DNA from 2 places in the Kitasatospora sp. NPDC051705 genome. Region 1 is predicted to be linked to the other one. Evidence: riboswitches for the same ligand, from Rfam matches in the RefSeq annotation. Region 1 holds a riboswitch; the other holds the start of a gene.
What was found. Region 1 has a riboswitch for glycine ahead of gcvP (aminomethyl-transferring glycine dehydrogenase). Riboswitches for the same ligand answer to the same signal wherever they lie in the genome.

Region 1 (15,607 bases):
AGTTCGGAATCACGATCACCGATGACGACGGACGCGTCGAGCGGTTCCTGGAGAAGCCGACCTGGGGGCAGGTCTTCTCCGACACCGTGAACACCGGTATCTACGTGATGGAACCCGAGGTCTTCGACTACGTGGCGGCGGGTGAGTCCGTCGACTGGTCGAGCGACGTCTTCCCGCAGCTGTTGAAGGAGGGCAAGCGGGTCTACGGGTACGTCGCCGAGGGCTACTGGGAGGACGTGGGCACCCACGAGAGCTACGGCAAGGCCCAGGCGGACGTCCTGGAGGGCAAGGTGGACGTCGAGATCGACGGCTTCGAGATCTCCCCGGGGGTCTGGGTCGCCGAGGGCGCCGAGGTGGACCCGGAGGCCGTCCTGCGGGGCCCGCTGTACATCGGTGACTACGCCAAGGTCGAGGCCGGGGTGGAGATCCGTGAGCACACCGTGCTCGGCAGCAACGTGGTGGTCAAGCGCGGCGCCTTCCTCCACAAGGCGGTGGTGCACGACAACGTCTACGTCGGGCCGCAGAGCAACCTGCGCGGCTGCGTGGTGGGCAAGAACACCGACGTGATGCGGGCCGCTCGGATCGAGGACGGTGCGGTCATCGGGGACGAGTGCCTGATCGGCGAGGAGTCGATCATCGGGGCGAACGTCCGCGTCTACCCGTTCAAGACCATCGAGGCCGGCGCCGTGGTCAACACCTCGGTGATCTGGGAGTCCCGCGGCCAGGAGCACCTCTTCGGGCTCCGGGGCGTCTCCGGGATCCTGAACGTCGAGATCACCCCGGAACTGGCCGTGCGGCTGGCCGGCGCGTACGCCACGACCCTGAAGAAGGGGGCGACCGTCACCATCGCGCGTGACCACTCGCGTGGTGCGCGTGCGCTCAAACGGGCGATGATCTCGGCGCTCCAGACCTCCGCGATCGACGTCCGGGACCTGGAGAACGTGCCGATGCCGGTGGCCCGGCAGCACACCGCGCGCGGGAGCGCCGGCGGCATCTTCCTTCGGACCACACCGGGGGTGCCGGACTCACTGGACATCCTCTTCTTCGACGAGCGCGGGGCCGACCTCTCGCAGGCCGGGCAGCGCAAGCTGGACCGCGTGTACGCGCGCCAGGAGTACCGGCGCGCCTTCCCCGGCGAGATCGGCGACCTCACCTTCCCGTCCAGCGTCTTCGACTCCTACGCGGGCAACCTGCTGCGGGCCGTGGACACCACAGGCGTCCGGGAGGCCGGGCTGAAGGTGGTCGTCGACACCGCGCACGGCAGCGCGGGCCTCGTCCTGCCCAGCATCCTCGGGCGGCTCGGGGTGGAGGCGCTGACCGTCTCCAGCGGGCTGGACGAGGCCAGGCCGACGGAGGACGCGGAGGAGCGGCGGGCCGGGCTGGCCAGGCTCGGGGAGCTGGTGGCCTCCTCCCGGGCGGCCTTCGGCGTCCGCTTCGACCCGGTCGGCGAGCGCGTCGCCTTCGTCGACGAGCTCGGGCGGGTGATCGACGACGACCGGGCCCTGCTGGTGCTGCTGGACCTGGTCGCGGCCGAGCGGCGCAGCGGTCAGGTGGCGTTGCCGGTGACGACCACCAGGATCGCGGAGCAGGTCGCGGCGTACCACGGCACCCAGGTCATCTGGACCACGACGACCCCGGACGACCTCGCGAAGGCGGCCTCCGCCGAGGGCACCGTGTTCGGCGGGGACGGGCGCGGCGGTTTCGTGGTGCCGGAGTTCAGCGGGGTGCTGGACGGGGCCGCGGCCTTCGTCCGGCTGGTCGGCCTGGTGGCGCGCACCCAGCTCACGCTGAGCCAGATCGACGCCCGGATCCCGCAGGCGCACATCCGCCGCCGGGACATCGCCACGCCGTGGGCGGCCAAGGGCATGGTCATGCGTTCGGTGGTGGAGGCGGCCGGCAGCCGGCGGCTGGACACCACCGACGGCGTCCGCGTCGTCGAGGCGGACGGGCGCTGGACGCTGGTGCTGCCGGACCCCGCCGAGGCGACCACCCACCTGTGGGCGGAGGGCCCGGACGACGAGGCGACCGAGGCGCTGCTGGACGAGTGGGCCGCGGTGGTCGACGGGGCAGGTCGGTGACGACGACACCGGTCTGACCGAGGAACGGTCCTGACCAGCGGGGCGTGCGGCGGAAGCCGTGCGCCCCGCTGTCCGTTTCACACCCTTCGGCCTGATCCGTCACTTTGCGTCGTGTTTGCAGCTCAGGGGGCGTGCACGGGGCCCGTCTCCGACGTGGGACGATGGTCCGCATGCCAGCGACGCCGACGCCGAGTGCTCCGAACGGACGGTACAACCGCCCGGACGCCTCGATGTCCCTGCTGACCAACGTGATGGACCACAGCCTCGACGAGGGCTACGCCGAGGCGGCCGCGGCCCGCGGCGGCGACCGCGACGGCCGGATACCCAGGACGGCCCGCGGCCTGCTCACGCTGGGCGCCGGGCTGGCCCTGGTCGGGGCCGTGGTGACGGTCGGTGCGGTGAACGCGCACAAGGCGGAGCCGACGCTGGCCAAGGAGCGGGACGCGTTGATCCACCGGATCAACGACAGCAACGGCTCGGCGGACCACCTGCAGCAGCAGGTCCAGGACCTGCGGCGCAAGGTCGAGAGCACGCAGCAGCAGGCGCTCGCCACGGGGAGCGGCGACGCCGGCGGGCTGACCGGTGCGGTGGGGCTGGGCGAGGTGACGGGACCGGGGGTGAAGTTGGTCCTGGAGGACGCCGCCGGGACCGGCGGCGGGGGCAACGTCGACCCGCGGGCCGGGCAGGGCTTCTCCAACAGCGGCCGGCTGCGGGACCGCGACCTGCAGCTCGTGGTGAACGGTCTGTGGGGATCCGGGGCGGAGGCGGTGGCGATCAACGGCCAGCGGCTGACCGCCCTCTCGGCGATCCGGGCCGCGGGCGAGGCGGTGCTGGTGGACAACCGGCCGCTCGTCCCGCCGTACAACATCCAGGCGATCGGGGACGGCCCGAAGCTCCTCACCGCCTTCGAGAACGACATGGCCGGGCAGTACCTGCGGCTGCTCCAGGAGAAGTACGGCATCAAGTCGACCCTCTCCGCGCAGAAGAGCCTGACGCTGCCGGCGGCCGTGGGCGTCTCGCTGCGGACCGCGCAGCCCGTCACCCCCGAGCCCTCACCCACGGCGAGCCCGTCGGCCGCGCCGAGCGCGACGCCGTCGCCCACGGCCGGAACCTCCGAGAGCCCGAGCGCGTCCGTCCCACCGTCCGCGAGCGGCACCGGCACGCCCTCGGGCCCCGCGCGCCGGACCCCGGGCGCCACCACCAAGACCACGACAGCCCACTCGTCCACGACGGCCCCGACCGGGTCGTCGTCCGCAGGGACAGGAGCAGCTAGACCGTGATTGCCGTACTGGGTCTCGTGATCGGGGTGGTCGTCGGGCTCTTCGTCCAGCCCGAGGTGCCGGACGCCGTCGTGCCGTACCTGCCGATCGCGGTGGTGGCGGCGCTGGACGCCGTGTTCGGTGGTGTCCGGGCGATGCTGGACGGGATCTTCAACGACAAGGTGTTCATCGTCTCCTTCCTCTCGAACGTGGTGGTCGCGGCGCTGATCGTGTTCCTCGGTGACCAGCTGGGCGTCGGCTCGCAGCTGTCCACGGGCGTGGTCGTCGTCCTCGGCATCCGCATCTTCTCCAACGCGGCCGCGATCCGGCGCCATGTCTTCCGTGCCTGAGCCGGGCCGCGCGGCGGCGGAGGAGAACGTGGACGGACGGGCCGAGGAGGCGGCGCCCGGGGCGACCGCGGCGAAGGACGCGGCGGGGGTGCCCGGGAAGGCCGTTCAGCGGGTTCCCGCGCCGGCCGCCGAGCAGCCCGCCGAGGCGGCCGGGGAGGGCCCGGAGGCCGCTGCGGCGGCGGACGCGGTCGCGCCGGCGGACCCCGCGGGGGAGGCCGGGGACGCCCGGGCCGAGGACGTCGAGGGCGTGGAGGAGACCGGGCCGGTGGAGCCGGCCGGGGACGCTCCGACGGAGCCCGCGGCGACCGGGGCCGAGGCGGCGCCTGCGCCCGGGGCCGAGCCCGGGGCCGAGCCCGGGGCCGCGGCGGTGGCCGAGCCGACCCTGCAGCTCACCAAGGTGGTGCGGCCGGAGGCGGAGCGGAAGCCGGCGGAGCGGAAGCCGGAACCGGCAGCCGCGTCCGCGTCCGGGGTGGAGCCGGAGCGGGAGCCGGCGTCCGTGCCGGTGGTCGAGGCGGCTCCGGAGCGCGAGCAGGAGCAGGAGGCCGGAGAAGGGGCCGGGGACGAGGCCGGGAGCGATCAGCCGCCCGCCGCGGACCGCAGCGCCGGGCGGCGGCGCCTGAAGGCGGCGCTGTGGCCGCCGAGGCTGTCCCGCGGGCAGCTGGTGGTGGCCCTGCTGCTGTTCTCCCTCGGACTGGCCCTGGCGATCCAGGTGCGGTCGACCAACGACCACCACAGCCAGCTGCGCGGGGCCCGCCAGGAGGACCTGGTCCGGATCCTCGACGAACTGGACAGCCGCCAACAGCGTCTACAGCAGGAGAAGGCGGAGTTGGAGCAGTCCCTGGCCAAGTTGGAGAACAGCTCCAACCAGGCCAAGGAGGCCCAGGAGCAGACCAGGAAGAAGACGACGGAACTCGGCGTGCTCGCCGGTACCGTCAAAGCCACTGGTCCGGGCATCGTACTGACGGTCGATGATCCCCAAGGGCAGGTGAAGGCAGATATGCTGCTGGACACCCTGCAGGAACTTCGAGCGGCGGGGGCGGAGGCGATTCAGATCAACGATGTGCGCGTGGTGGTCAACACCTACTTCACCGACCTCTCGGGCGGTGGTGTGCAGATCGACGGGAAGAAGGTCTCGCAGCCCTATCGGTTCACCGTCGTGGGGAACCCGCAGGACCTGACGCCCGCGCTGAACATCCCGGGAGGCGTCGTCCGCACCCTGGAGAGCCACCAGGCCCGGGCGACGATCGCGCAGCAGCAGAAGGTCGTCGTGGACGCCCTCGTGGATCTGAAGACGCCGCAGTACGCCAAGCCGGCTTCGAAGTGACGGGGCACCCGACGAACGTCCCGTCACGTGCGGGCGGCACCCGGAGCGGGGCGCCGCCGTCGCGTGAGCGAGACTGGTTCGCACGAGTACGCACCGGAGCACCAACCGCAGCACATTCCGTCGGAGCACCGCTCCAGCGGGTCCGGACCGCAACCGGGCCCGCTGCCTGTCCGAGGTTCTCACCCTGCCCCGCGGGCGGGTCTGTCACACGCAAGGGGATTCGCCCGTGAGTTTCTTCTCGAAGTTGTTCGGTCGCAACAAGGGCCGCGACGCGGCCGCCGTCGAGGCGCCCACCGCGCGCCACCGCCGGCCCGAGGACGAGCCCGCCGTGCCGGGCATGCGGCCTGCCCCCGAGGCGCCGCAGTACGCCGAGCAGCAGCTGTTCCGGGACGGCGGCGCCGCCCAGTACGCGGGGAATCCCGCCGGCTACGGCGCGTCGGTTGACCCTTCCGGCGACCCGCGCATAGGTTTCCAGTCGGGACCCTCAACCTCTGGTGGAGGGTTTGCCCCGGATCCGTACGCCGGGCACAACCCGTCGGGTGTGCCGCGCCAGGAGGCTGTGAACATGGCTGGCCCGACTCCGTGCCCCAGGTGCGGCAACCAGAACCCGGCCTCGGCCCGGTTCTGTTCCAACTGCGGTACGGCGCTGCGCGGCGGCCTGATCCCCGAGGGGGCGGCGGAGACCACGTCGACCATCTCCATCTCGGGCCTGGAGTCGTACGACCCCAACACCACGACCGGCACCGGCGCCACGCCGGCCCTGTCGGCCGAGGTGCTGTCGGCCATCGACGCGCTCCCGCCGGGCTCGGCCCTGCTGATCGTGCAGCGCGGCCCGAACTCGGGCAGCCGGTTCCTGCTGGACTCGGACGTCACCACGGCCGGCCGTCACCCGCAGGGCGACATCTTCCTGGACGACGTCACGGTCTCGCGCCGGCACGTGGAGTTCCGCCGCACGCCGGCCGGCTTCAGCGTCGCCGACGTGGGCAGCCTCAACGGCACCTACGTCAACCGGGAGCGGATCGACGAGGTGTCGCTGAACAACGGCGACGAGGTGCAGATCGGGAAGTACCGGCTGGTGTTCTTCGCCGGCCACAACCGGGGGTACTGAACCCAACGTCGGCAGGAGCCCGAGTGAGTACGAATCCCCCCTCACCTTCTCTCGGGGCGACCACCCCCGCGTCGTCCGGTCCGCAGGCGGACCGTGGCGGGCGCGGGGTGGTCGCGGGCCCCAGGCAGCCGGTCCGCCCGGACCGGCCGGGGGTGCGTCGGCGCGGCGGCGACGAGCTGCTGAGCATCGGCGCCGTGCTGGCCTTCCTGCGCGACGACTTCCCCGAGGTCACCATCTCCAAGATCCGCTTCCTGGAGGCGGAGGGGCTGGTCGAGCCGCAGCGCACGCCCTCGGGGTACCGCAAGTTCAGCCCGGCCGACGTCGAGCGGCTGGCCTACGTCCTGCGCATGCAGCGGGACCACTACCTGCCGCTGCGGGTGATCCGCGAGCACCTGGACGCGATCGAGCGCGGTGAGGCCCCGCCCGCGCTGCCGCCCTCCGCCGACACCCGGCCCGGCCCGCTGGAGGAGGCCGACCGCGAGCTGGTCGCCGCCGCCGACGCGGCGTCCGGGGTCCGGCTGGGGCGGGCCGAGCTGCTGGCGGCCGCCGAGGCCGGGGAGCGGGAGCTGGCCGAGTGGGAGTCCTACGGCCTGGTCGCGCCCGGTCCGGACGGCGGGTACGACGGTGAGGCGCTGCAGGTCGCCCGGCTGGTCGCGGAGCTCGGCCGGTTCGGGCTGGAACCGCGCCACCTGCGGGCCATGAAGGCGGCCGCGGACCGCGAGGTCGCCCTGGTGGAGCAGGTGGTGGCGCCGCTGCGCCGGCACCGCAACCCGCAGACCAGGGCCCACGCGGAGGCCACCGCCAGGGAGCTCGCCACGCTGTCCGTCCGGCTCCACGCGGCGATGGTGCAGGCCGGTCTGCGCACGCGCGGGTAGCCGCCCGGGCCGCCGGCCAGGCGGCCGGGTGCACCGCCCTGACCAGCGGCGTCGGCCCTGCGCTTTCATATCCGGGAGCGGAGCCATAGGGTTGCCTGTGTGAATGAGCTCGACGTCGTGGGTGTCCGAGTGGAGATGCCTTCCAACCAGCCGATCGTGCTGCTTCGGGAGGTCGGGGGCGATCGGTACCTGCCGATCTGGATCGGCCCCGGCGAGGCGACCGCGATCGCCTTCGCCCAGCAGGGCATGACGCCGGTGCGCCCGCTGACGCACGACCTGTTCAAGGACGTCCTGGAGGCGCTGGGCCAGCAGCTCACCGAGGTCCGGATCACCGACCTGCGGGAGGGCGTCTTCTACGCCGAGCTGGTCTTCGCCGGCGGGGTCGAGGTCAGCGCGCGGCCGTCCGACGCGATAGCGCTGGCGCTGCGCACCGGGACGCCGATCTACGGGAGCGAGGAGGTGCTCGCCGAGGCGGGCATCGCGATCCCGGACGAGCAGGAGGACGAGGTCGAGAAGTTCCGCGAGTTCCTCGACCAGGTGTCGCCCGAGGACTTCGGGGGCAGCGGCCCGCAGTAGCGCGAACGGGACGGTGTACTGATCAGGTAGCCGTCGCACCGGTCGTTTTGCCAAAAACCGTCCATCTACCCACACTAGGGGCACGAAAAACCACTCTCCTGAGTGACGTGGTTTGTCCGGCCCGGCGTGGCGATCGTTGACGGGTCATAGGGGACTGCCTACCGTCAGGAGTGGCTGTCCGGGTGACCGATGCCCGCAGTCTCGGGTTGCCCGCAGCACCAGTGGACGGAGGTAGGCATGAGCAGCACCGGCGACGACGCGGCCGTGGGAGGCCTGTGCGCCGTGCACCTGCCGCGCACCGCTCGTACCGTGACGGACCTGCCCCGGGTGAGCAGGTTCCCGGCCGTGCAGCCGGGGCAGCCAGCCATCGAGCGGCTGGCCCCGACGTCCGAACTGATCGGCTACCGCGGCCCGACGGCCTGTGCGGCGGCCGGCATCACGTACCGCCAACTGGACTACTGGGCCCGCACCGGACTGCTGGAGCCCAGCGTCCGCAGCGCGTACCCGGCGACCAGCCAGCGGCTCTACAGCTTCCGCGACATCCTGCTGCTGAAGATCGTCAAGCGGCTGCTCGACGCGGGCGTCTCGTTGCAGAACATCCGGGTGGCCGTCGCCCATCTGCAGGCCGCCGAGCAGGGTGACCTGGCCGGGATGACGCTGCTGTGCGACGGTGCGACGGTGTACGAGTGCACCACGCCGCAGCAGGTGGTCGACCTGCTGAAGGGCGGTCAGGGGGTGTTCGGCATCGCGGTCGGAGCGGTCTGGCAGGAGCTGGAGCGGGTGGTCGCGCGGCTGCACGCCGAACGCACCGACACCGGCGAGACGGTGGTCGGCCACGACCCGGGGGACGAGCTGGCGCAGCGCCGCAACCGGGCGGTCTGACCGACGATCTGACGAGACCGAGGGAGGGCACGTGGGGTTCGGCGGCGCGGTGACGGACCGGCTGAGACGGCGGGGCGGGCGGCTGGTGGCCGCACTGCGGGAGCGGCCCGCGCAGCGCAGGGCCTTCCAACTGGGGACTGTGCTCTGCTCCCTGGCGCTCGCGCCGAGCGCCTGGCTGTGGGTCTCGGCGGGCGACCGGGTGGGCACGGTGGAGAGCGTGCCGGCGGCGCCGGTCGCGGTGGTCTTCGGCGCCGGGCTGGACGACGGCAGGCCGTCCCCGTACCTGGAGCACCGGCTGGTCGCGGCACTGGACCTGTACCGGGCCGGGAAGGTGCAGGCGATCCTGGTCACCGGGGACAACGGGCGGGACAGCTACGACGAGCCGGACGCGATGCGGCGGTACCTGATCGAGCACGGCGTGCCCGAGGTGCGGGTGGTGGGCGACTACGCGGGCTTCGACACCTGGGACTCCTGCACCCGCGCGCGGCGGGTGTTCGGGGTGGACCGGGCGGTGCTGGTCAGCCAGGACTTCCACGTCCGCCGGGCGCTGGCGCTCTGCGCGGCCGCGGGCATCGACGCGCACGCCGTCGCGGTGCCGGAGCCGCACGACGTCACCTGGCTGTACGGCGGGCTGCGGGAGGTCCCGGGGGCCGGCAAGGCGGTGGTCAACGCCTGGCTGCGGCCGGACCCGGTCTTCCTCGGGCCCCGTGAGGAGGGCATCCCGAGGGCCCTGGCGGACGCCGCCCGGCGGTAGGCCGCTCCGCCGGGCCCGGAGCCCGGCGGGCCCGGCGGCGGGGGCGTCGGCCGGGTTCGTACGCACTGTCGGACCCGTGGGCGATGATCGGCGGGTGCGATCACTGCCGAGCATCATCCACCTCGACATGGACGCCTTCTTCGCGGCGGTGGAGCAGGCGGCCAAGCCGAGCCTGCGCGGGAAGCCGGTGATCGTCGGCGGGCTCGGCGGGCGCGGGGTGGTCTCCACGGCCTCCTACGAGGCGCGCAGGTTCGGGGTCCACTCGGCCATGCCGATGGCGCAGGCGCGCCGGCTCTGCCCCAACGCGGCCTTCCTGGCCGGGCGGTTCGAGGCCTACCGGCAGGTCAGCGAGATCGTGATGGGCCTGCTGCGGGAGCTGTCGCCGCTGGTGCAGCCGCTCAGCCTGGACGAGGCGTTCGTCGACCTGGAGGCCGGCCCGTACGGTCCGGTGCTGGCCGAGGCCGACCACGGGACGGGGGAGCGGCTGGTGCTCGCCCTGGCGGAGGACCTGCGGGCCGACATCCTCGAGCGCACCGGGCTGACCGCCTCGGTGGGGGCGGCCGGGTCCAAGCTGATGGCGAAGATCGCCTCCGAGCAGGCCAAGCCGGACGGGCTGGTGCTGGTCGAGCCCGGGCAGGAGCGCGCCGTCCTCGGCCCGATGCCCGTCCGGGCGCTGCCGGGGATCGGGCCGGCCACCGAGCAGGTGCTGCGGCGGGCCGGGCTGAGCACGGTGGCCGACCTGGCCGAGGCCGGCGAGAGCGAGCTCGTCCAGCTGCTCGGGCGCTCGCACGGCGCGGGGGTGTTCCAGATGTCCATAGGGCTGGACGAGCGCCCGGTGGTGGCCGACCAGGACGCCAAGTCCGTCTCCGTGGAGGACACCTTCGAGGTGGACCTCGCCGACCGGGACCGGGTGCTGCGCGAGGTGGAGGTGCTGGCCGCCCGGTGCGTCCGGCGGCTGCGCGCGGCCGGGCGCTCCGGGCGGACGGTGGTGCTGAAGGTCCGGCGGTTCGACTTCTCGACGCTGACCCGGTCGGAGACGCTGCGCGGGCCCACGGACGACGAGGCGGTGATCACCGAGACGGCGCGCCGGCTGGCGGCCCAGGTGGACATCACGGGCGGGATCCGGCTGCTCGGCGTGGGCGTCGCCCAACTGGCCGACTACACCCAGGAGGACCTCTTCGCGCAGGCCCTCCGGGAGGAGGCCGCGGAGCACCCGGAGGCGGCGGAGGGGGAGGCCGAGGAGGAGCCGGCGACGGCCGTCCTGCGGCGCTGGCTGCCCGGGCAGGACGTCCGGCACGCGGAGCTGGGGCCCGGATGGGTGCAGGGCAGCGGCGTCGGGCGGGTCACCGTGCGGTTCGAGACGCCGTGGAGCGGGCCGGGGCGGATCCGGACCTTCGCGGTGGACGATCCGGCGCTGGAGCCGGCCCGGCCGCTGCCGTTGCGCGGGGGCGGCGAGGAGGCGGCGGGGGAGCCGGGCCCGGCCGGGCGGTGAGACGCGAAGCGGCCCCACCCGGTCCAGGGGGAGTACCGGGTGGGGCCGCATTACCGTGCCGGACCCCGGTGCGGTCGTGATGCCCTCACGACCGGCCGGGGGCCGGGCCCCCGCGCCCTGTCCCGGGGCGCGGGGGTCGGACGCCTCGTCAGGCGTCGGTCTTCACCAGCTCGGGGCCGGCGTTCTGGTCGGCCGCGCCGCCCTGGGCGACGGTGGTGGCCGGCTTGACGGTGCGGATCAGGAAGGGGACGGCGCCGGCGACGGCGCAGACCACGGCCGCGGCCCAGAACGCGTGCTTGTAGGCGTCCAGGGTGGGCAGCGTCAGCGGGATCTGCGGGGGCAGCTTCATGGTGTCGCCGGTCAGGATGGCGGCCATCACGGCGGTGCCGATCGCACCGCCGACGGTGCGCAGCACGGCGTTCATGCCGTTGGCGATGCCGCTCTGCTCCACCGGGACGGCGCCGTTGATGTAGGCCGGCATCGCGGAGAAGGCCAGGCCGATGCCCAGACCGAAGATCGCCGAGGCGGTGTAGATGTCACCCTCGCTGCTGTGCCGCAGGGCCAGGTAGGCCATCGCGACACCACCGAGGACGCCACCGAGGACCAGCGGCAGGCGCGGGCCGCGGCGGGCGATCAGCATCGCGCCGAGCGGGGCGGCCACCATCGAGCCGATGGCGGACGGCAGCAGCATCACGCCGGCGTGCAGGACGGTCGCGGTGAAGCCGTAGTGGGTGAGCTTCTCCGGGGTCTGGGCGAAGTTGCTGATCACCATGAACGAGCCGTACATGCCGAAGCCGATCAGCAGGCCGGCCAGGTTGGTGAAGGCGACGGCCGGGCGGGACATCATCCGCATGTCGACCAGCGGGTGGGCGACCTTGGTCTCGATGACGCCCCAGATCAGGGCGACGACGGCGGCCACGGCGAACAGGCCGAGGGTCTTGGTGGAGGTCCAGCCCCAGTGGTTGCCCTGGCTGACCGCGACCAGCAGCGCGGAGAGCCAGCCGGCCAGGGTGAGGGCGCCGAGCGGGTCGGCGCCGCCGTCCTTGTCGGTGACCGGGTCGGACGGGACGCGCAGGGCGACCAGCAGGACGGCGAGCAGGCCGAAGGCCAGACCCATCCAGAAGATCGACTTGTAGCTCCAGTGCTCCAGCAGGAGACCGGTGGCCACCAGGCCGAGGCCGGAGCCGACGCCCATCGAGGCGCTGATGGCGGCGACGCCGCCGGTCACCTTCTGCTTGGGCAGCTCGTCGCGGACGATGCTGATCGCCAGCGGGAGCACGCCACCGCCGGCGCCCTGCAGGACACGGGCGACGACCAGCCAGGTGAACGAGTGGGTGCTGACCGCCAGCGCCGAACCGGCGACCAGACCCGCCAGCGAGATGAGCAGCATCGGCTTGCGGCCCCGGAGGTCGCCGAAGCGGCCCAGCAGGGGAGTCAGCACGGCGGCGGAGAGCAGGTTGGCGGTCATCAGCCAGGTGATGCTGGACGCGGAGACGTTCAGTTCCTTGGCCAGCGAGGGCAGGATCGGGACGACCGCGGTCTGCACCACGCTGAACGACAGCATCGCCAGGATGAGGGCCGGCAGGACCCGGGCGCTGCTCTGCTTCTCGGCCGCGATGGTGGGCTGGGGTGCCTCACTCACGGTTGCTTCCTCCCGTACATAGTGAATGAACTGAAGTAACCATGCCGGGAGATACTTCAGAGTGTCAAATATCGATCGGTGAAGCTTTGGCAAAGTCGAAGGATCCCGGTGCCGGCGGCGGGCCGAGCGGTGCCGTCCGGGCGCAGCGCGAGGCCCCCGGACCGAGGGTCCGGGGGCCTGGTGGAGCGGGTCAGGAGGGCTGGTGGAGCCCGTCGGGGCGGCGTCGGGGCGGCGTCAGGACAGCGGGCGCAGGGCCGCGGGGCGGCCGTTGTCGGCAGCCGGGGCGGAGCCGGGGGTCGGAGCGTGGTCCGGGCTCTGGCCCGGGGTGTGGTCCGGGGTGTGGCCCGGGCTCTGGGAGGAGGACCCGGGGGCGCCGGGAGCCGAGGTCTCGTCGTGGACCTCGACGTGCTCGCGCCGCAGCTCGTCCGTGACCACCTCCTCGGCGGTGTACCGCTCGACCACCAGGCGGACCCGCTCGATCGGGGCGAGGTACTTGCGGACCACCGGGCGCTCCTCGCGCAGGGTGACCTCCTCCACCGCCTCGGCGATGTCCTTCTCGGTCAGCGAGGCGCGCTCGGCCTCGCTCACCGGCATCCGCTCCACCCGGACCCGCTCGCGCACCACCGGGACGCGGCGCTCGACCGGCTCGCTGGTCACGTACTTGCGCAGCTTCGCGGTGCCCAGGACGTGCCACTCGGTGGTGATGTCCAGGCGCTCCTCGCGGCAGGTGATCTCCAGCGGGCCGCTGGGGGAGGAGGACGACGGGGTGTCCGCCCCGGGGGCCGGGGTGGTCGCGGGCGGGACGACCTGCGGCTTCGGCTCGACGACGGGTACCGCCGCCGCGGCGGCGGCGACGGGAGCGAGGGTGCTGAGAGTGCGCACGCTGGCCTCCGGGGCGGTGCTGGTGCTCGTGGCGGTGGTCGGGGAGGGAGTGGGGGCGGGGGAGAGGAGGGCGGCGGCCTTCGCGGGCTCGGCCGCCGGGGTGGAGCCGAAGTCGAGGTCGGGCTGCGCGGGCCGGTCGCCCGACCCGTTGGCCGACCCGCCCTCGACGGGGGTGTCGAGGCCGTAGTAGCGGTAGAGCTGGAGCTCCTGGGCGGGCGAGAGGTGCTGGCCGACGCCGAAGTCCGGCGAGTCCTTGACCAGCGACTTGTCGTACGGGACCCGGAGCTCCTCGCCGGAGAACTCGCTCGTGGTCAGCGGGACGAAGGCGTCCCGGCCGAAGATGCCGGTCCGGACGGCCGCCCACTCCGGCTGGCCGGTCGCGTCATCCAGGTAGACCTCGTCGACCGTGCCGATCTTGTCCCCGTTGCGGTCGACCGCCTTGTGGCCGATGAGGTCCCGGGGGTCGATGTCGGTTTGCACTCTTTCCTCCAGTGCGCTGCACCTGCGGAACTCCCGCAGGACGGCGTCGGAGCACCCGTCCCGTCCGCCACTTCACACCAAAAGCCATGAACCGGGCGGGCGCGACCGGTGCGCCGCCGGACGGGCTGCGCGTTGGGCCGTCCGGGGTACGCGCGTAGACCCCGGGTGACCTGACGCACCCGTGATCGGACGGCCTCCCGCTGGTACCCTGGGCGGCGACCGCCGAGCCCGCTCGGGAGAGTCCCCGCCGGCGGAATCCGCTGGTCGGGGCGCCGAAGGAGCAACTCCTCCCCGGAATCTCTCAGGCATCCGTACCGTGCGGGATAGGTCACTCTGGAAAGCAGGGCAGGAGCGTCGGCACGTGAGCCGGCGACACCACCCTCACCGACGGTGCAAGCCGACGGCGCGCCACCGCGTGTCGTGCGGGCGAAGCTCTCAGGTCCCGATGACAGAGGGGGAGGCCTGTCGGGTTCGTCCGCCCAAGTCGCTCCGCTGCCCGCAGCGGGGTAGGCCCGCCGGCGTGCGTACCCCCGCCGGTCCGTGACCAGGAGGCCTCGACCACATGAACGCCCAGCCGAACGCGGGACGCCCCACCGGCGCCTCGACCCTCACCGAGCTTGAGCTGGCCAGCCCCTTCGAGAACCGCCACATCGGCCCCGACGCCTCCGCGCAGGAGAAGATGCTGGCGTCCATCGGCTACGGCTCGCTCGCCGAGCTCGCCGACACCGCCGTTCCCGAGGCGATCCGCTCCATCACCGCGCTGGACCTGCCCGCGGGCCGCAGCGAGGCGCAGGTCCTCGCCGAGCTGCGCGAGCTGGCCGGCCGCAACCAGGTGCTCCAGCCGATGATCGGCCTGGGCTACTACGGCACCTTCACCCCGCCGGTGATCCTGCGCAACGTCATGGAGAACCCGGCCTGGTACACCGCCTACACGCCGTACCAGCCGGAGATCTCCCAGGGCCGCCTGGAGGCGCTGCTCAACTTCCAGACCCTGGTCTCCGACCTGACCGGCCTGCCGACCTCCGGCTCCTCGCTGCTCGACGAGGGCACCGCGGCCGCCGAGGCGATGGCGCTGGCCCGCCGCGTCACCAAGGTCAAGGGCGGCGTCTTCCTGGTCGACGCCGAGACCCTGCCGCAGACCGTCGCGGTGATCCAGACCCGCGCGGAGCCGACCGGTGTCGAGGTCGTCGTCGCCGACCTGTCCGCCGGCATCCCGGCCGAGATCGTCGAGCGCGGCGTCTTCGGCGTCCTGCTCCAGTACCCGGGCGCCACCGGCGTGGTCCGCGACCTCACCCCGCTCGTCGAGCAGGCGCACGGCCTGGGCGCGATCGTCGCCGTCGCCGCCGACCTGCTGGCGCTCACCCTGCTCAAGTCCCCGGGTTCGCTCGGCGCCGACATCGCCTGCGGCACCTCGCAGCGCTTCGGCGTGCCGATGGGCTTCGGCGGTCCGCACGCCGGCTACCTGTCTGTGCGCGCGGAGTACGCCCGCTCGCTGCCCGGCCGCCTGGTGGGCGTCTCGGTCGACTCCGACGGCAACCGCGCCTACCGCCTGGCGCTGCAGACCCGCGAGCAGCACATCCGCCGTGAGAAGGCCACCAGCAACATCTGCACCGCCCAGGTGCTGCTCGCCGTGATGGCCTCCATGTACGCCGTGTACCACGGTCCGGACGGCCTGGCCGACATCGCCCGCCGCACCCACCGCTACGCCGCCGCCCTCGCCGAGGGCCTGCGCGCCGGCGGCGTCGAGCTGCTGCACGGCGAGTTCTTCGACACCGTCACCGCCGTCGTCCCGGGCCGGGCCGCCGAGATCGCCGCGGCCGCCCGCGCCAACGGCGTCAACGTGTACCAGGACGGTGCGGACCGGATCTCGGTCTCCACCGACGAGACCACCACCCGCGAGCACCT
Region 2 (15,607 bases), on a different contig from region 1:
GCCCTGGAGCGAGGTCGAGATCGCGATGGCGAACAGCAGCAGCGGGAAGGCGAGGAAGACGTCCATGACGCGGCTGATCAGCGTGTCCACCCAGCCGCCGTAGTAGCCGGCCATGATGCCGAGCACGGTGCCGATGGTGTTGGACAGCACGGTCGCGCCGAAGGCGACCAGCAGGGAGACCCAGGAGCCCTCGATGACGCGGGTGAGCAGGTCACGGCCCTGCAGGGGGTCGACGCCGAGCGGGTGGTCCCAGCTCATGCCGCCCCAGTCGCCGAACGGCAGACCGCCGAGGTCGGCGTCCAGGAGGTCCTGGTGGAGGGCGTCCGGGTCGAGCCCGAACAGCGACTCGATCGGCTTGGCCAGTACGGCGAGGAGGATGAGCAGGATCACCACGACGCCGCCGACGACGGCGGCCTTGTCCCGCTTGAAGCGGGTCCAGGCGATCTGACCGAGGGAGCGGCCCTCGATCTTCTTGGCCGGGCCGGCGGGGGCTGCTGCCTCCGGTTCGTTCCCGGCGGTGGTCACGGATGCGGTCATGGTCAGTTGGTCCCCTCGCCGACGGTGGCCGGCCCACGGGTGCCGGTCGCCGGCTTCGGCGGTGCGGCTGCGGACGTGCGAAAGGTGCTAGCAGGAGCGGGTGTTCGCGGCAGTGCGTCGTGCACAGGCACTGCCACCACGCGGGATGGGCTTCGCGTGGACGAGCGGGTCGGCGTACGCGCTCACCTTTGTGGGGTTCCAATGCGCGGTGCGTTGCGCAGAACTCTCTGCCATGCGACTTGGCTTACGCCAGACCTGACAACCGACAGATGCCCAACTGTGATCTGCTGGCATGCACGTCATCGATCTGCGGCATATCGCTCTTCACACGACTGCAGCAGGCATGTCAAGATGACCGGACGGCCGAATCGGAAATTCGTCCGGAAAGCATCGAAGCCGACTTGACGGACAATCAAGTCGGCTTCGCGGAAATGACTTCGACCGGAGTCGCTGACCGCAGTCGCTCCGGCAATCAGCGCCCGGGGTAGCCCGGCCACGGCTGCTGCGGCTGCCCGTGCCAGCCCGGCCCGGGCGGCTGGGTGCCGTAGCCGTAGCCCGGCGCCTGCTGCGAGTGGTACGCCGGGGGCGGCACCGGCGGGTACGGCCCGGTCGCCGCCGGCGGCCGGCCGCCCTCGCGGTCGTAGAACGGGCGGGCGTTGGCCCGCATCCAGAGCGCCACCGGGTCGTACTCGTCCGCCATCGCCACGGTGGACACCGCCAGCCCCTCCGGGGCCACCGCGATCGCCCGCTGCATCAGCGCGCGCACCGCCTCCACCGCCGGCGGCGAACTCTCGTACAGGTCCAGACCGATCGCCAGGTACGGCTCCCCCACCGCCGGCTGCACCCAGGCCCGGCGCAGCGCGCGCACCGCGCGCACCTCACCCGCCTGGCGCTCCAGCAGCGCGAAGAACGGCTGGGCGTTCACCTGCGGCTCGCTCAGCTTCAGCGGACCGGCCGGCAGCCGGTCCAGGCCCGCCGCGATCCGGCGCAGGTCCGCCCACGGCACGCCCACCCCGCCGCCGGGCGCGTGCGGGTTCAGCCACAGACCCCAGCGCGTCCGGTACAGCGAGGCCGCGATCTCCCGCCCGGAGATGACCTCGTGGGCCCGGGCCCAGCCGGAGGCCGCCAGCTGCTCGGGCGAGGTGACGGCCGGCGCGTAGCCGTGGCCGCTGATCTCCATGTTCCCGTACTGGGCGTCCGGGCTGCCCGGCGTACCGTGCCAGAGCAGCATCCACACCTGCCCGTCGGCCAGCGCGTGCAGCAGCTGCTCGTACGCGTCGTAGCGCTCCGGCACGACCTCGCGCAGGGCACGCTCCAGCGCGCCCGGATCCGCCCCGGGGCGCCCGGCGGACGCCTGGCCCCAGGGCCCCGGTGCACCGCCCGCTACCGCTCCCGCACTCATGCGCCCACCTCGCCGCGCCTCTTTCCTCAACCCAGCCGGCCCGTCGGCCGTCTGCACGCACCCTATGGCGCGGCACCGGCCACCGCCACGGCGACGTGCCTACGAACGAACGCCGCTCACACCCGCGCGTAGAAAGGCAGTACCCGGGCGAGCAGCCACTCGACCACCGGATCGTCGGCGAGATCGAGCAGTACGAGGTGGACGCCCCCCGGCAGCGGTGCGGTTCCCAGGGCCCGGCCGAGCGCCTCGTTGACCGCGGCCGGGTCGGCCGGGGCCGCCGGATCCAACTGGACGCCCACGAACATCACGGTCGGCTCGCCCTCGATGCTGGCCAGCGCCCGGCGGGCGGTCAACACTCCGGGGAGGAGCGACAGTTCCGCGCGGCAGGCGGCCAGGAAGTGCTCCGGGTCCTCGCCCGGCACCGGCTCGCGCAGCGCCACCCGGCCGCCGGTGGGGGCCAGGGCCTCGCCGGCGGCGTCCCAGCGGTCCTCCCGCGGACCGCGGCGCAGCTCCGCCACGCCCTGCGGCGGCACCGGGATGCCCACCGCGGCCTCCGGGTTGACGGCGATGCCGACGCCCAGCGGCAGGCCGCGGGCGAACTCCCAGGCCGGTGCCACCGCGAACGCCATCCCCGGCGCCTGCTGCAGGAAGACCTCCTGCGAGGAGAAGACCGGGACGTACGGGTCACCGGCCAGCTCGACGGTCGGCAGGTCCAGCGACTGCCCCTGCGGGTCGCCGCCGGCCGGCAGCGGGATCCACACCTGGCTGCGGGCCAGCACCTCGATCACCCGGGGCGTCGCGCCCGGGTCGCCCAGCGCGGCGGTCAGCACCTGCTCCAGCTCGTTGGCCGGCCACCCGCCGCCCGGCGGCGCCGACTCCGGCCCGCCCCACCCCTGCTGCTGCTCCACCGGGTACCCCATGCGCGCCTGATCCGCCCTCTGCCGCTCGGCCGCCCTGTGCTACGCCGACGCGGAGCAGTTTAGGGCCCGTGTTCGGTATCACGCGGCGTGACCGGGGCCCCTCTCCCGCCCGCGGCCCGGACGTGCCATGATGTGCGCGTTCGACGGCGCAGTGGGCCGCCGGGCCCCACAACTCCATACCGGCCGCTCGAACCCGCGCGGGAGAGCCCGGAGTACCCCCTCAGGTGGTACAGCCGGCGCCGAAGGAGCAAGTCCTCCCCGGAATCTCTCAGGCCCCCCTACCGCACGGGTTAGGCACATCTGGAAAGCGGCGCACGGCCCTGTCGCGCGCCCACCCACGGTGCAAGCCGCCATGCTGTCCTGGATGCTGGAAACAGCTGCGGGCAGGTGGGCGGTGAAGCTCTCAGGTTCGACGACAGATGGGGAGACCCACGCCGCCGCATGCCCGCGCGCAGGGGTCGGTCCCCGAGCGGGCCCGGTTCCGGCGCGTGCACCCCTGAGTGCCCCGACCGAGGAGTTCCTGGCCATGTCGTCCCTCCGCCTGACCGCGCTCGACGCGCTGCACCGCGCCCTCGGCGCGACCATGACCGACTTCGCCGGCTGGGACATGCCGCTGCGCTACGGCAGCGAGCGCGAGGAGCACCTCGCCGTCCGCAACCGCGCCGGTCTGTTCGACCTCTCCCACATGGGCGAGATCACCGTCACCGGCCCGCAGGCCGGCGAGATGCTGGACCACGCGCTGGTCGGCTTCGTCTCCGCGCTGGGCGTGCTGCGCGCCCGCTACACCATGATCTGCGCCGAGGACGGCGGCATCCTGGACGACCTGATCGTCTACCGCCTGCGCGAGGACGCCTTCCTGGTCGTCGCCAACGCCTCCAACGCCCAGCTGGTGCTGGACGAGCTGATCGCCCGCGCCAAGGGCTTCGACGCCGTCGTCACCGACGACCGCGACACCTACGCGCTGATCGCCGTCCAGGGCCCGGAGTCCACCGCGATCCTGGCGAAGACCACCGAGGCCGACCTGCCCGGCCTGAAGTACTACGCGATCCTCCCGGCCCAGGTCGCCGGCCGCGACGTGCTGCTCGCCCGCACCGGCTACACCGGCGAGGACGGCTTCGAGATCTTCTGCAACCCGGGCGACGCCGAGGCCGTCTGGCAGGCGCTGACCGCCGCCGGCGAGGCCCACGGCCTGGTCCCCTGCGGCCTGTCCTGCCGGGACACGCTGCGCCTGGAGGCGGGCATGCCGCTGTACGGGCACGAGCTCTCCACCGACCTGACCCCGTTCGACGCCGGCCTGGGCCGGGTCGTCCGCTTCGACAAGACCACCAACGAGGGCGCCTTCGTCGGCCGCAAGGCCCTGGAGAAGGCCGCCGCCGAGGCCGAGGCCAACCCGCCGCGGGTGCTGGTCGGCCTGGTCTCCGAGGGCAAGCGGGTGCCGCGCGCCGAGTACACCGTGGTCTCCGCCGACGGTGCGCCGATCGGCCGGATCACCTCGGGCGCGCCGTCCCCCACCCTGGGACAGCCGATCGCGATCGCCTACGTGGACGCGGCCCACGCCGCCCCGGGCACCACCGTCGCGGTGGACGTGCGCGGCAAGCACGAGCCGGTCCAGGTCGTGGCGCTGCCGTTCTACAAGCGCGCCCGCTGAACCCCCACTCCCCCGAAGACCCACGTCGAAGCCGTCCGCGCGGCGGCCCGCTTCGTCGTACCCGCTTCCCATCCTGGAGAATGACGCCATGAGCAACCCCCAGCACCTGCAGTACACCGAGGAGCACGAGTGGCTGACCGCCGCCGAGGACGGTGTCTCCACGATCGGCATCACCCAGCACGCCGCCGACGCGCTCGGTGACATCGTCTACGTGCAGCTGCCCGAGGTCGGCGACGAAGTGACCGCCGGCGAGACCTGCGGCGAGCTGGAGTCCACCAAGTCGGTCAGCGACCTGTACTCCCCGGTGACCGGCGAGGTCGTCGAGACCAACCAGGACGTCCTGGACGACAACGGCCTGGTCAACAGCGCCCCCTTCGAGGGCGGCTGGCTGTTCAAGGTGCGCGTCGCGTCCACCGGCAAGCTGCTCACCGCGGACGAGTACAACGCCTTCATCAAGGCCTGACCCGCTCGTGACCGGGCGGGCCGCAGCGCGGCGGCCCGCCCGCGCCGACCACCCGTCGCCCGCCACCCTTCCGAGGGCGCGCTCCGCACGGCACCCCTGATCCTCCTCCACCGGGAAGACCACACCATGACGGTTCTCAACCAGTCCCTGCACTCCCTCGACCCGGAGATCGCCGCCGCGGTCGACGCCGAGCTGCACCGCCAGCAGACCACGCTGGAGATGATCGCCTCCGAGAACTTCGCCCCGGTGGCGGTCATGGAGGCCCAGGGCTCGGTGCTCACCAACAAGTACGCCGAGGGCTACCCCGGCCGCCGCTACTACGGCGGTTGCGAGCACGTCGACGTGGTCGAGCAGATCGCGATCGACCGGATCAAGGCCCTGTTCGGCGCCGAGCACGCCAACGTCCAGCCGCACTCGGGCGCGCAGGCCAACGCCGCCGCGATGTTCGCGCTGATCCAGCCGGGCGACACCATCCTGGGCCTGAGCCTGGCCCACGGCGGTCACCTGACCCACGGCATGAAGATCAACTTCTCCGGCAAGCTCTACAACGTGGCCGCGTACCACGTGGACGAGAAGACCGGCCAGGTCGACATGGCCGAGGTCGAGCGCCTCGCCAAGGAGCACCAGCCGAAGCTGATCATCGCCGGCTGGTCCGCCTACCCGCGCCAGCTCGACTTCGCCGAGTTCCGCCGGATCGCCGACGCCGTCGGCGCCCTGCTCATGGTGGACATGGCGCACTTCGCCGGCCTGGTGGCCGCCGGGCTGCACCCCAACCCGGTGCCCTACGCGGACGTGGTCACCACCACCACCCACAAGACCCTGGGCGGCCCGCGCGGCGGCGTCATCCTGTCCAAGGCCGAGTGGGCCAAGAAGATCAACTCCGCGGTCTTCCCCGGCCAGCAGGGCGGCCCGCTGGAGCACGTGATCGCCGGCAAGGCCGTCGCCTTCAAGGTCGCCGCGTCCGAGGAGTTCAAGGAGCGCCAGCAGCGCACCCTGGACGGCGCCCGGATCCTCGCCGAGCGCCTGCTCCAGGCCGACGTCGCCGAGGCCGGCGCCTCGGTGCTGTCCGGCGGCACCGAGGTCCACCTCGTCCTGGTCGACCTGCGCAACAGCCAGCTCGACGGCCAGCAGGCCGAGGACCGGCTGCACGAGGTCGGCATCACGGTCAACCGCAACGCCATCCCGAACGACCCGCGCCCGCCGATGGTCACCTCCGGCCTGCGCATCGGCACCCCGGCCCTCGCCACCCGCGGCTTCCAGGCCGAGGACTTCCGCGAGGTCGCCGACATCATCGCCGAGGCGCTCAAGCCCGCCTTCGACGAGACCGTCGCCGCCGCGCTCAAGGCCCGCGTCACCGCGCTGGCCGAGAAGTACCCGCTGTACCCGAACCTCTGATCACTCCGGTGATCGCCCGGGCGGGGTGACCGGCCTCACCCCGCCACGGCACCTGGGACCCCGGGGCACCGCGCACACTGGTAGGTGCGCGCGGTGCCCCGACCCGTGTCGTCCCCCGCCCGCCCGTACTTCCACGAGACCAGACAAGGACGTCCCCCGTGGCCATCAGCGTCTTCGACCTCTTCTCCATCGGCATCGGCCCGTCGAGTTCCCACACCGTCGGCCCGATGCGCGCGGCCCGGATGTTCGCCCGCCGCCTGCGGTCCGAGGGCATGCTGGACGGGGTGACGAGCGTGCGTGCCGAGCTGTACGGCTCGCTGGGCGCCACCGGCCACGGACACGGCACGCCGAAGGCCGTCCTGCTGGGCCTGGAGAACAACTCCCCCCGCACGGTCGACGTCGACCAGGCGGACAAGGACGTCGAGCGGATCACCGCCGAGAAGCGGATCAACCTGCTCGGCGACCACCCGATCGACTTCGACCCCGACACCCAGCTCGTGCTGCACCGCCGCCGCTCGCTGCCCTACCACGCCAACGGCATGACCCTCTGGGCCTTCGCGGCGGACGGCACCACCCTGCTGGAGAAGACCTACTACTCGGTCGGCGGCGGCTTCGTCGTCGACGAGGACGCCATCGGCGCGGAGCGGGTCAAGCCCGACGACACCGCGCTGCGCTACCCCTTCCGCACCGGCGAGGAGCTGCTGCGGCTCACCCGGGAGACCGGGCTGTCGATCTCCGGCCTGATGCTGGAGAACGAGAAGGCCTGGCGCTCCGAGGAGGAGATCCGGACCGGCCTGCTGGAGATCTGGCAGGTCATGCAGGAGTGCGTGCGGGCCGGCATGTCCCGCGAGGGCATCCTGCCCGGCGGCCTCAAGGTCCGCCGCCGGGCCGCCGCGGCCGCCCGGGCGCTGCGCGCCGAGGGCATCGGGCCGGCCAACGCGATGGAGTGGGTGACCCTCTACGCGATGGCGGTCAACGAGGAGAACGCCTCCGGCCGCCGGGTCGTCACCGCGCCGACCAACGGCGCGGCCGGGATCATCCCCGCCGTCCTGCACTACTACCTGAACTTCATCCCGGGCGCCGACGAGGACGGCATCGTCCGCTTCCTCCTCGCGGCCGGTGCCATCGGCATGCTGTTCAAGGAGAACGCCTCCATCTCCGGTGCCGAGGTCGGCTGCCAGGGCGAGGTCGGCTCCGCCTGCTCGATGGCCGCCGGCGGCCTCGCCGAGGTCCTCGGCGGCACCCCCGAGCAGGTCGAGAACGCCGCCGAGATCGGCATCGAGCACAACCTCGGCCTCACCTGCGACCCGGTCGGCGGCCTGGTCCAGATCCCCTGCATCGAGCGCAACGGCATGGCCTCGGTCAAGGCCGTCACCGCGGCCCGGATGGCGCTGCGCGGCGACGGCCGCCACCACGTCTCGCTCGACAAGGCGATCAAGACCATGAAGGAGACCGGCGCCGACATGAAGATCAAGTACAAGGAGACCTCGCGCGGCGGCCTCGCCGTCAACGTCATCGAGTGCTGAGCGGCTTACCACCGCAGCGCCGAGCCCCCGGACGGGAACCGTCCGGGGGCTCGGGCGTTCCGGGGGCTCCCTCGCCCTCTCTCTTGCCCTCCCCCTCTCGCCCTCCCCCTCGGCAGGGCCGCTCGTGGGCTCCTCGTGGGCCCCTCACGGGTGTCTCGCCGGTTCTCGCGGGCCTCTGGTGCGCTGCCGGAAATACCGCCGTACCGCTGGCCGGCCGCGGACAACTGGGCCATAATCTGCGCGAGTTGGTTCACCACCGGGGGGAGTGGATGACCTACCAGCCGTACCACGCCGCCGCGCGGGCCACCGCGACCGCACCGGCCACCACAGCCGCGCAAGCCGCCACAGCCACGCAGGGGCCGCCCGGCCACGCCTTCTCCGAGGCCACCAGACTGCTGTCCGCCGGGGTGTACCTGGACCCGGAGCTGCGCCGGCGCGTCGTCTCCGAACTGGTCGAGCACGAGGAGCGCTCCGTCCCGCCTTCGCTGGGCTTCGACCTCGTCACCGTCCTCGCCCATGCGCTCCGGGCCCGGGCGCTGGAGTTCCGCACCGGCGCCGTCCTGGCGGCCGTCTGGGCCGGCTTCTTCGTCACCGCCTACCTGCCGCTGCTCACCCACCCGCCGTCCTCCGGCTACGGCTCCTCCCGCCCGTACCGCGTCGTCGGCGACTCCTCCGCGGGCAACACCTTCGACGACCTCACCCGGTACGCGACGCCCTACCTGGCGAACACCGCCCTCCTGTACGCCCTCGCCTGCCTGCTGTCCTGGTACGCCAAGTCCCCGGACGTCCGCGAGGACGCCCTGTACGCGCCCGCCGCCCCCGCCGTCGCCCGGCCCGCCGCCCGGCGCCCCGCCAACGGGCTGCTGTCGCTGGCCGCCGGCGTCGCCCACGCCCTCTACTGGGTGGTGGCCCTGCTCGCGCTGCGGGACTCCCACCTCCTCGGCGTGCTCTTCCCGCTGGCGCTCGCCGCCACCGTCTGGGTGCACCGGCTGCTCGTCGCCGGCACCGTGCGCCGGGAACTCAACCGCGAGGACTTCCTCCGGCTCCGGCCACGACAACTACCCGCCGGACCGCGCTACGCCCGGATCGGCGCCGCGATCGGCGCCGAGCAGTACTCGCCGCTCGTCGTCTACGACCCCGCCGACCCGTTCCTCGGCGCGGGGACCCCGTACCAGCCCTGGTCGTTCGTCCTGGAGCTGAAGCGCCGCAGGACCGGGTCGGCCTCCGCCACGCCCGATCCCGCCACGGCCGCTCCCGCCCCGACCGCTGCCGCCGCGGCCTCCCCGGCCGGGGAGCTCACCGCCCGCGCCGTCCTCGACCTGATCGTCCCGCGGCTGCTCGCCCTGCGGCAGGCCGCCGCCTCGACCAGCCTGGACCGGCTGCGGGACATGGAGGTCCAGGAACTGGTCTTCCTGCCGTACGGCCCGCGCCGCGCCGACGTCCCGCGCGACCAGGAGACCGTCGCCCGGCACCTGGCCGCGGCGGTCGACGAGGGCGCCGAACGGCGCCGGCACTTCCTGCGGGTGCGGGTCGGCGCCTGGGACGAACAGGTCGTGCTGTCCGTCCTGCTCCGGGTGCACACCCAGGGCCGGCTGCTGGTGGTGGAGGTCGTGCCGCACGTCCTCGGCCCCGTCCGCCGCGACTACGAGCTGCTCGCCGACGCGGCCGCCCTGCGCGGCACCCGGCTGAACGGCGGACGCCCCGCCGTGTCGGCGTTCACCGCGGGGCCCGCCGCACTGCGCGCGCTCCGGCACCCGGGCGGCGCGGCCGGCGGGGACGGCGAGGCCGTGGTGGCCGCCCGGCCGGTCGTCTCCGTACGCGAGCTCGCCGCCGAGCCGACGGTCTCGCTCTTCCAGGAACTGGACGTCAACCGTTACGTGAAGACCATCGAGGAACGGATCATCGACGGCGTCCGCGAGGCACTGCACTCCGAGGGCTACGAGACCGGACGCTTCGAACAGACCGTCGTCCAGGTCCTGGACGGCGGGATCCACATCGGGTCGATGAGCGGCGGCGCGGTCGCCTCCGGCCCCGGCGCCACCGCCCGGCACAGCCCCACGCCCGAGGCACCGCACGGGGAGAAGACCGCGTGACGCGTGGACAGCGTGACGAGGGAACGGCTTGACGAGTGGACGGCTTGACGAGGGAGCGGGGAGACCGGCGATGAACGGTGGAACGGACGGGCGACAGCCCGGGCAGGCCGAGCAGGGCGGGGTGAGCGGCGGGGTGTCGATCGGGCACCTGTCCGGCGGGGCCGTCGCGGCCGGCGACCGGGCGAGTGCGGAGGACCGGTCCCAGCACTCCGGAGCGGCCGCACCCGCCGCCGGGCCTCCGGCGGGCGTGGAGGTGCCGACCGCGGTCCCCGGCGGGATCGCGGTCGGCGCGATGAGCGGCGGCGCGGTCGCCTCCGGCCCCGGCGCGCGGGCCGTCGACTCCTCCGTCCACCTCGACCCGCAGACCCGCCTGCTGCTCACCTCCGTCCGGCAACTGAGCGCCCAACTCCCCCTGCTCGCAAGGGTCGAGGGCGACGGCGTGGACGAAGTGGCACACGAGCTCGACGCCGTCCGCACGGCCGTCGAGGAGACGGGCACCGCCCCCCGCACCCGCCTGGAACGGCTGCGGGACCTCCTTCGGGGCTCGGCCACCGTGGTGTCCGGCCTCGCCTCGGCGCTCGCCGTCGTGCAGGCGATCGAGGGACTGCTGGGCTGAACCGGGACGAGGGACGACGGGGGGAGCGGGCGTGGGGATCCACTGGGACGCGGACCGGCAGCAGTGGGTGACGGTGCCCGACGGGGGTGCGCCATCGCCACCGCCACCACCACCGCCACTGCCTCCGCAGGCGCCGGCCGAGCCTCCCCCGCTGACGACGTCCGGGCCTTCGAAGTCGCCGACCGTGCCGAAGCCGCCGAAACGCCGTCCGCGCGCCGAGGGCGGCGGGCCCCCGGGGCTGCGGAAGCGGCGGACGATCGTGCTGGCGGCCGTCCTCGGGGTGCTGATCGGAGCGCTCGGGGGCGGCGCCGGGTACCTGTTGACGCGGCACGAGGGTTCGGGCGCGGCTGCCGGGCCGGGCTCGGCCACGACCGCGGCACCGGCGGCGCCCGCCCCGTCCACGCCCTCCCCGTCGGCAGCCTCCCCGTCGGCGGCGCCGACCGACCCGGCCACCGCCACACCAGCTCCCACGCCGACCCCCACCGGACCGCAGCTCAGACTCGTCCAGGACCCGGCGGGCTTCGACCTCCTCGTACCGGACGGCTGGAAGCGGCGCACGAAGGACCCCTCGGTCTTCTACGACTCCCCCGACGGCACCGGCCTGATCCAGGTGTTCCCGATGGGCGAGTTCACCCCGTACGACCGGGCCGTGGCCACCGACGCCGACCTCGCCCGGAACCCGTCCGGCTTCCCGGGCTACCACCGGATCCGGCTGGAGCAGACGCCCGGCGGCGGGGCCGAACTCGAGTACGCCTACAACCTGGGCGGCGGAGTGCGCCGCGTGGTCGACCACATCCTGGTCGGCCCGGACGGGCAGGCCCACGCCCTGCTGGTGGCCGGGCCTGAGGCGAGCTGGCCCAGCCCGTCCGGGGACCTGCTGCACTCCGTGGTCGGCTCCTTCTGCCTCACCGGGCACTGCCCGTCGGGCTGACTCCCACCGCCGTCAGGTCCCCGAAGAAGGCCCTGATGTCGGCGATCAGCAGGTCCGGCTCCTCCACCGCAGCGAACTGGCCGCCCCGGTCCGGCCCCGTCCAGCGCGTCCGGTCGAGGCGGTCGAGGCGGTGGAGGCGGTGAAGCGGGTCCTCCGGATCGGCGTCCGGAACAGCGATGCGAGACGGGTGAGTGCCCGCGGACACGCCCGAGTCCCGGCGCCGCCGAAAACTATGTAGACCGGTCGATATATTCCCCCTCAGCCACCCCAGGCCCACCATGCGGCACCACGCCCCGCCCCACACGTAGACGGCCTACACATCACCCTCGCGGCGCAGGAAGTCGGCCGGCCCGACTTCCTGCGCACCGAACCCGCCGCCCGGGAGCTTTTCTCTAGACCGGTCTACATATTCCTCCCACCCTCCCACCAGGCCGCCAGGCGGCCGCATGGGAAGTCGACCTAACCGACTTCCCGTGCAGAGCGGCCGGGCCATGACCTCACGGGCGCCGGAGCCACGGACCCCGGCGCCGGCACGCCCGACGCCTCGGCCGACGACGCGGCCGAGGCCCGTCGGCGCGCGCCGACCGTGCAGGAAGTCGGCCGGGCCGACTTCCTGTGCGGCGCCTCGACCTGCCGCACAAGGCCCCACCCCACATGTAGACCGGTCGGCATATTTCACCCCTGGCGCGCACGGGAAGTCTGCCGGGTCGACTTCCCGTGCACGTCGATCTCCGCTGGCGGCAGACTTTCTCTAGACCGGTCTACATATTCCTTCCGCCCTGCCCGCCTGAGCCGACAGGCGGCCGCATGGGAAGTCGATCAGTCCGACTTCCCATGCTGGGGCCTCACGGGCGGGACGGGGTCACAGCCGGGGGCGCGCCGGGACCGGGGCCTCACGGGCGGGGCGGGGTTACGGCCGGGCGCGCCGGGACCGGCGGCAGAGGCGGGGCGGGGTCACGGCCAGGCGCGCGCCGGGGCCGGCGGCGGAGGCGGCGGTCAGGTGGTGGGTGAGCGGTCGGGGCGGCGCCGGCGGCCGGAGGTGGGGAGGGTGAGGACGGTGATGGCGGCGGCGAGGATGGCGAGGCCGGCCCAGGAGGCGGCGGGGAGGCGTTCGCCGAGCGCGACGACGCCGAGGAGGGCGGCGACCGCGGGTTCGGCGAGGGTGAGGGTGGTGGCGGTCCGGGCGGAGGTGTGGCGCAGGCCGTGACCGAAGAGCCGGTAGGCGAGGAAGGTGGTGACGACGCCGAGGTGGAGCACCACGGCCGCACCCCGAGCCGTGGCGAGCCACCCCAGGTCACCGAGCAGCAGCACCGGCAGGACCAGCAGCGCCGCCCCGCCGAACATCGCCCCCATCACACCGGCGGACGGGTGGCCGCGGGTGATGAGCTCGCTGCCGACGAGCGAGTAGGCGGCGTAGGAGAGCCCGGCGAGTGCGGCCAGCAGCACGCCGACGAGGTCCACGGTCGTTGCGCCGCCGTCGAGTTGGGGCCCGAGGACGAGGACGGCGCAGCCCAGGACGGCGGTGGCCGTGGCGCCGGCCCAGCGGCTGCTCGGCCGCCCCTGCCGGGCGAGCCAGCCGAGGAGGCCCGCGAAGACGGGTGCGCTGCCGAGGGCGATCACGGTGGCCACGGCGACGCCGGTCCGGGTCACCGCCGGGTAGAAGCCGACCGGGTACCCGACGACGGCCACCGCACCGAGCGCGAGCAGCCGGCGTTCGCGGCGGTCGCACGCCCGGGGCAGGTTCCTGGCGCTGCGGGTGGAGAGGAGGAGCAGCAGTCCGCCGAGGACGAGCGCGGCGGCGCCGATGCCGACCGCCGAGGCGCCCGCGGGGGCCAGCGAGGCGGCGGTGCCGGTGGTGCCCCAGATCAGGGCGGCGGTCAGGATCGGCAGCGGCCCGTCGAGGGGCCGGTTCCGGCGGGTGGCGCCGGTGCGGGAGGTGCGGGAGGTGCGGGAAACGAGGCGCGCGGGAGCGCTGGTGCGGTTCGGCACGATCGTGAACTTCCGTCGTCGGAATCCGTCAGGAGGAGTCGGATGCGGAACGGGCGCACGTCGTCGACCCGGCGCCGGCGGAAGCCGGGCACGGGGTTTCGTCGGGCTGGGACCACCAGCGCGGGCGCCCGCTCAGGTGGACAGCGGTGGCAGCGAGACGCGCCAGTACGGGTTCACGGGCCCGATGCTACCCAGTCGGCGGTCGCCGGGCGGCAGGAGTGGGTCGATCATGAATATTCACAGGTAACAGCGTTAACCTATGCAAAATCCAAAGGTGAACTAGGTTACAAACCTTGTAATCCAAGACGCCCGGTTTGCCCACATGCTGAGATCCGTGCGATAGTCAGGGCATCGAACTTCGACTGGCCCGACCTGGCGCAGTCGACGCCCATCGCGCGGCACGCACCCCCTTGGCCGGCGCGATGACTTGCAGGGGCCCCCACACGCCGGACCACGGCGACGCAGGGGGCCCCGCGTGTTTTCCGGCTCGAGCGCTCCGCCCCACGCGCCCTCGCGCAGCCCCCGCACGCCCGTCCGGCCCTGCCGCGCCGGGGCCGGGACCACGGCCGCGCCAGGACCAGGACCGGCTCAGTGCCGCTCGCGGACCTTCAGCTCGAACCAGACGCCCTTGCCACGCGGCAGCAGGTCGGCGCCCCAGCGGTCGGCGAGGTCGTCGATGACCCGCAGCCCCCGCCCCCGCTCGTTCACCGGCCGCGGCTCGGCGAGGATCATGCAGGGCAGGGCCCGGGAGGAGTCGCGGACCTCGACGCGCAGCCAGCCCGGCTTGCGGCTGACCTGGAGGCCGATGGTGCGGCCGGCGGCGTGCCGGACGGCGTTGGAGACGAGTTCGCTGGTGAGTAACTCACCGGCTTCCAGGTGCTGGTGGAGGTCCCAGGCCTCCAGGGCCGAGAGCACCAGCCGGCGGGCCACCGGGCCGGACTCGGGCCGGGACGGCAGCCGCACCTCGTTCGGCGCGGACGGGTCGCACAGCCTGCCGCAGTACATCTCCTCGAGCTCCTCGGAGCTGAGCCGCTCGAGTGCCGCCAGCGCGCCCTGGACATCGATCCACGACGTCTCGGCGACCAAGCCGGCCCCGGGAACCGATGACTGATCTGTTTCGCCCCAACCCGCCATGCGGTCCATCATTGCGGAACGCAAGCAGCCGCGTACGGACAATGAGCAAACGATCTCCCCCGCGTCGGCATATGCCGGGTGCAAGCCGACGGCCGGACGGGGGGCGCCGCACCGCCGGGAGGAGACCCGCGGCCCCTGGCCGCCCCGGCCGCCCCGGGCCGGTGGAGCGGGCGACCCGGGCCGCTCGCGCGTCAAGCCCGGGTTGCCACGAACGCACTCCGGCCAGGCAGTTCCGACCGGGACGTTGCCCACCGGCGGGTTCCTGCCGGCGCTGCTACCAGGCGCTCCAGGCGAGGTTCCAGCCGCTCAGGCCGTTCGCCGGGTCGAGCGTCTCCTTCTTGGTGGAGTTCTTGACGATCACCACGTCGCCGACGATCGAGCTGTCGTAGAACTTGCCCATCGACGTGGAGTCCCCGCCGCCCTTGACGTCCTTGAGGCCGACGCAGCCGTGGCTGACGTTGTCCTCGCCGAAGGCGTCGCTCCAGTAGTTGCCGTGCACGTAGGTGCCGGAGGTGGTCAGCCGCATGGAGTGCGGGACCTGGAGGTCGTAGGGGGCGCCGGTCATGCCGGGGAGGGTGCTGGACTGCATCCGCACCACGCCCTCCTTGGCCATGACGACCATGGTCCCGTTCCAGGTGGGGTGGTCGGGCGAGCCGGAGGTGATGTCGATCCGGGACGGCTGGCCGTCGCCGTGGTCGACGGTCATCGTGTGCGCGGCGGCGTCAACCGTCGAGACCTGGGATCGCCCGATCGTGAAGGGCTCGTCCCGGTCGGTGCCGTACACCCCGGGGGCGATCTCGACGTTCTTGAGCCGGTAGTGCACGACCACCTTGGTGCCGGGCTTCCAGTACTTCTCGGGGCGGAAGTCCAGCCGGCGGTCGTCGAACCAGTGGCCCTTCACCTCGGTGCCGTTGTCGGTCTCGAAGGTGATGCCCTTGGCGACGTCGGCCTTG

Region 2: it holds a riboswitch for glycine, as region 1 does, so the genes downstream of both, gcvT (glycine cleavage system aminomethyltransferase GcvT) here and gcvP (aminomethyl-transferring glycine dehydrogenase) in region 1, are expected to answer to the same signal.

Annotation. Positions count from the first base shown of each region.
Region 1 covers NZ_JBITCO010000018.1:1,345-16,951, forward strand. The annotation lists gene ACIA8Q_RS22185 (mannose-1-phosphate guanyltransferase) at 1-2,078, shown strand, start outside; gene ACIA8Q_RS22190 (DUF881 domain-containing protein) at 2,249-3,358, shown strand; gene ACIA8Q_RS22195 (small basic family protein) at 3,355-3,687, shown strand; gene ACIA8Q_RS22200 (DUF881 domain-containing protein) at 4,085-5,011, shown strand; gene ACIA8Q_RS22205 (FHA domain-containing protein) at 5,238-6,119, shown strand; gene ACIA8Q_RS22210 (MerR family transcriptional regulator) at 6,272-6,994, shown strand; gene ACIA8Q_RS22215 (bifunctional nuclease family protein) at 7,094-7,570, shown strand; gene ACIA8Q_RS22220 (MerR family transcriptional regulator) at 7,808-8,452, shown strand; gene ACIA8Q_RS22225 (vancomycin high temperature exclusion protein) at 8,514-9,206, shown strand; gene ACIA8Q_RS22230 (DNA polymerase IV) at 9,301-10,698, shown strand; gene ACIA8Q_RS22235 (MFS transporter) at 10,847-12,340, opposite strand; gene ACIA8Q_RS22240 (PRC and DUF2382 domain-containing protein) at 12,575-13,702, opposite strand; glycine riboswitch at 13,926-14,029, shown strand; gene gcvP (aminomethyl-transferring glycine dehydrogenase) at 14,265-15,607, shown strand, end outside.
Region 2 covers NZ_JBITCO010000015.1:123,171-138,777, reverse strand. The annotation lists gene ACIA8Q_RS20625 (ABC transporter permease) at 1-537, opposite strand, end outside; gene ACIA8Q_RS20620 (enhanced serine sensitivity protein SseB C-terminal domain-containing protein) at 1,010-1,939, opposite strand; gene ACIA8Q_RS20615 (enhanced serine sensitivity protein SseB C-terminal domain-containing protein) at 2,056-2,859, opposite strand; glycine riboswitch at 3,048-3,153, shown strand; gene gcvT (glycine cleavage system aminomethyltransferase GcvT) at 3,386-4,507, shown strand; gene gcvH (glycine cleavage system protein GcvH) at 4,596-4,970, shown strand; gene glyA (serine hydroxymethyltransferase) at 5,097-6,365, shown strand; gene ACIA8Q_RS20595 (L-serine ammonia-lyase) at 6,524-7,891, shown strand; gene ACIA8Q_RS20590 (hypothetical protein) at 8,161-9,984, shown strand; gene ACIA8Q_RS20585 (hypothetical protein) at 10,055-10,600, shown strand; gene ACIA8Q_RS20580 (hypothetical protein) at 10,785-11,531, shown strand; gene ACIA8Q_RS20575 (hypothetical protein) at 11,506-11,736, opposite strand; gene ACIA8Q_RS20570 (DMT family transporter) at 12,528-13,520, opposite strand; gene ACIA8Q_RS20565 (ATP-binding protein) at 14,109-14,606, opposite strand; gene ACIA8Q_RS20560 (Ig-like domain-containing protein) at 14,929-15,607, opposite strand, start outside.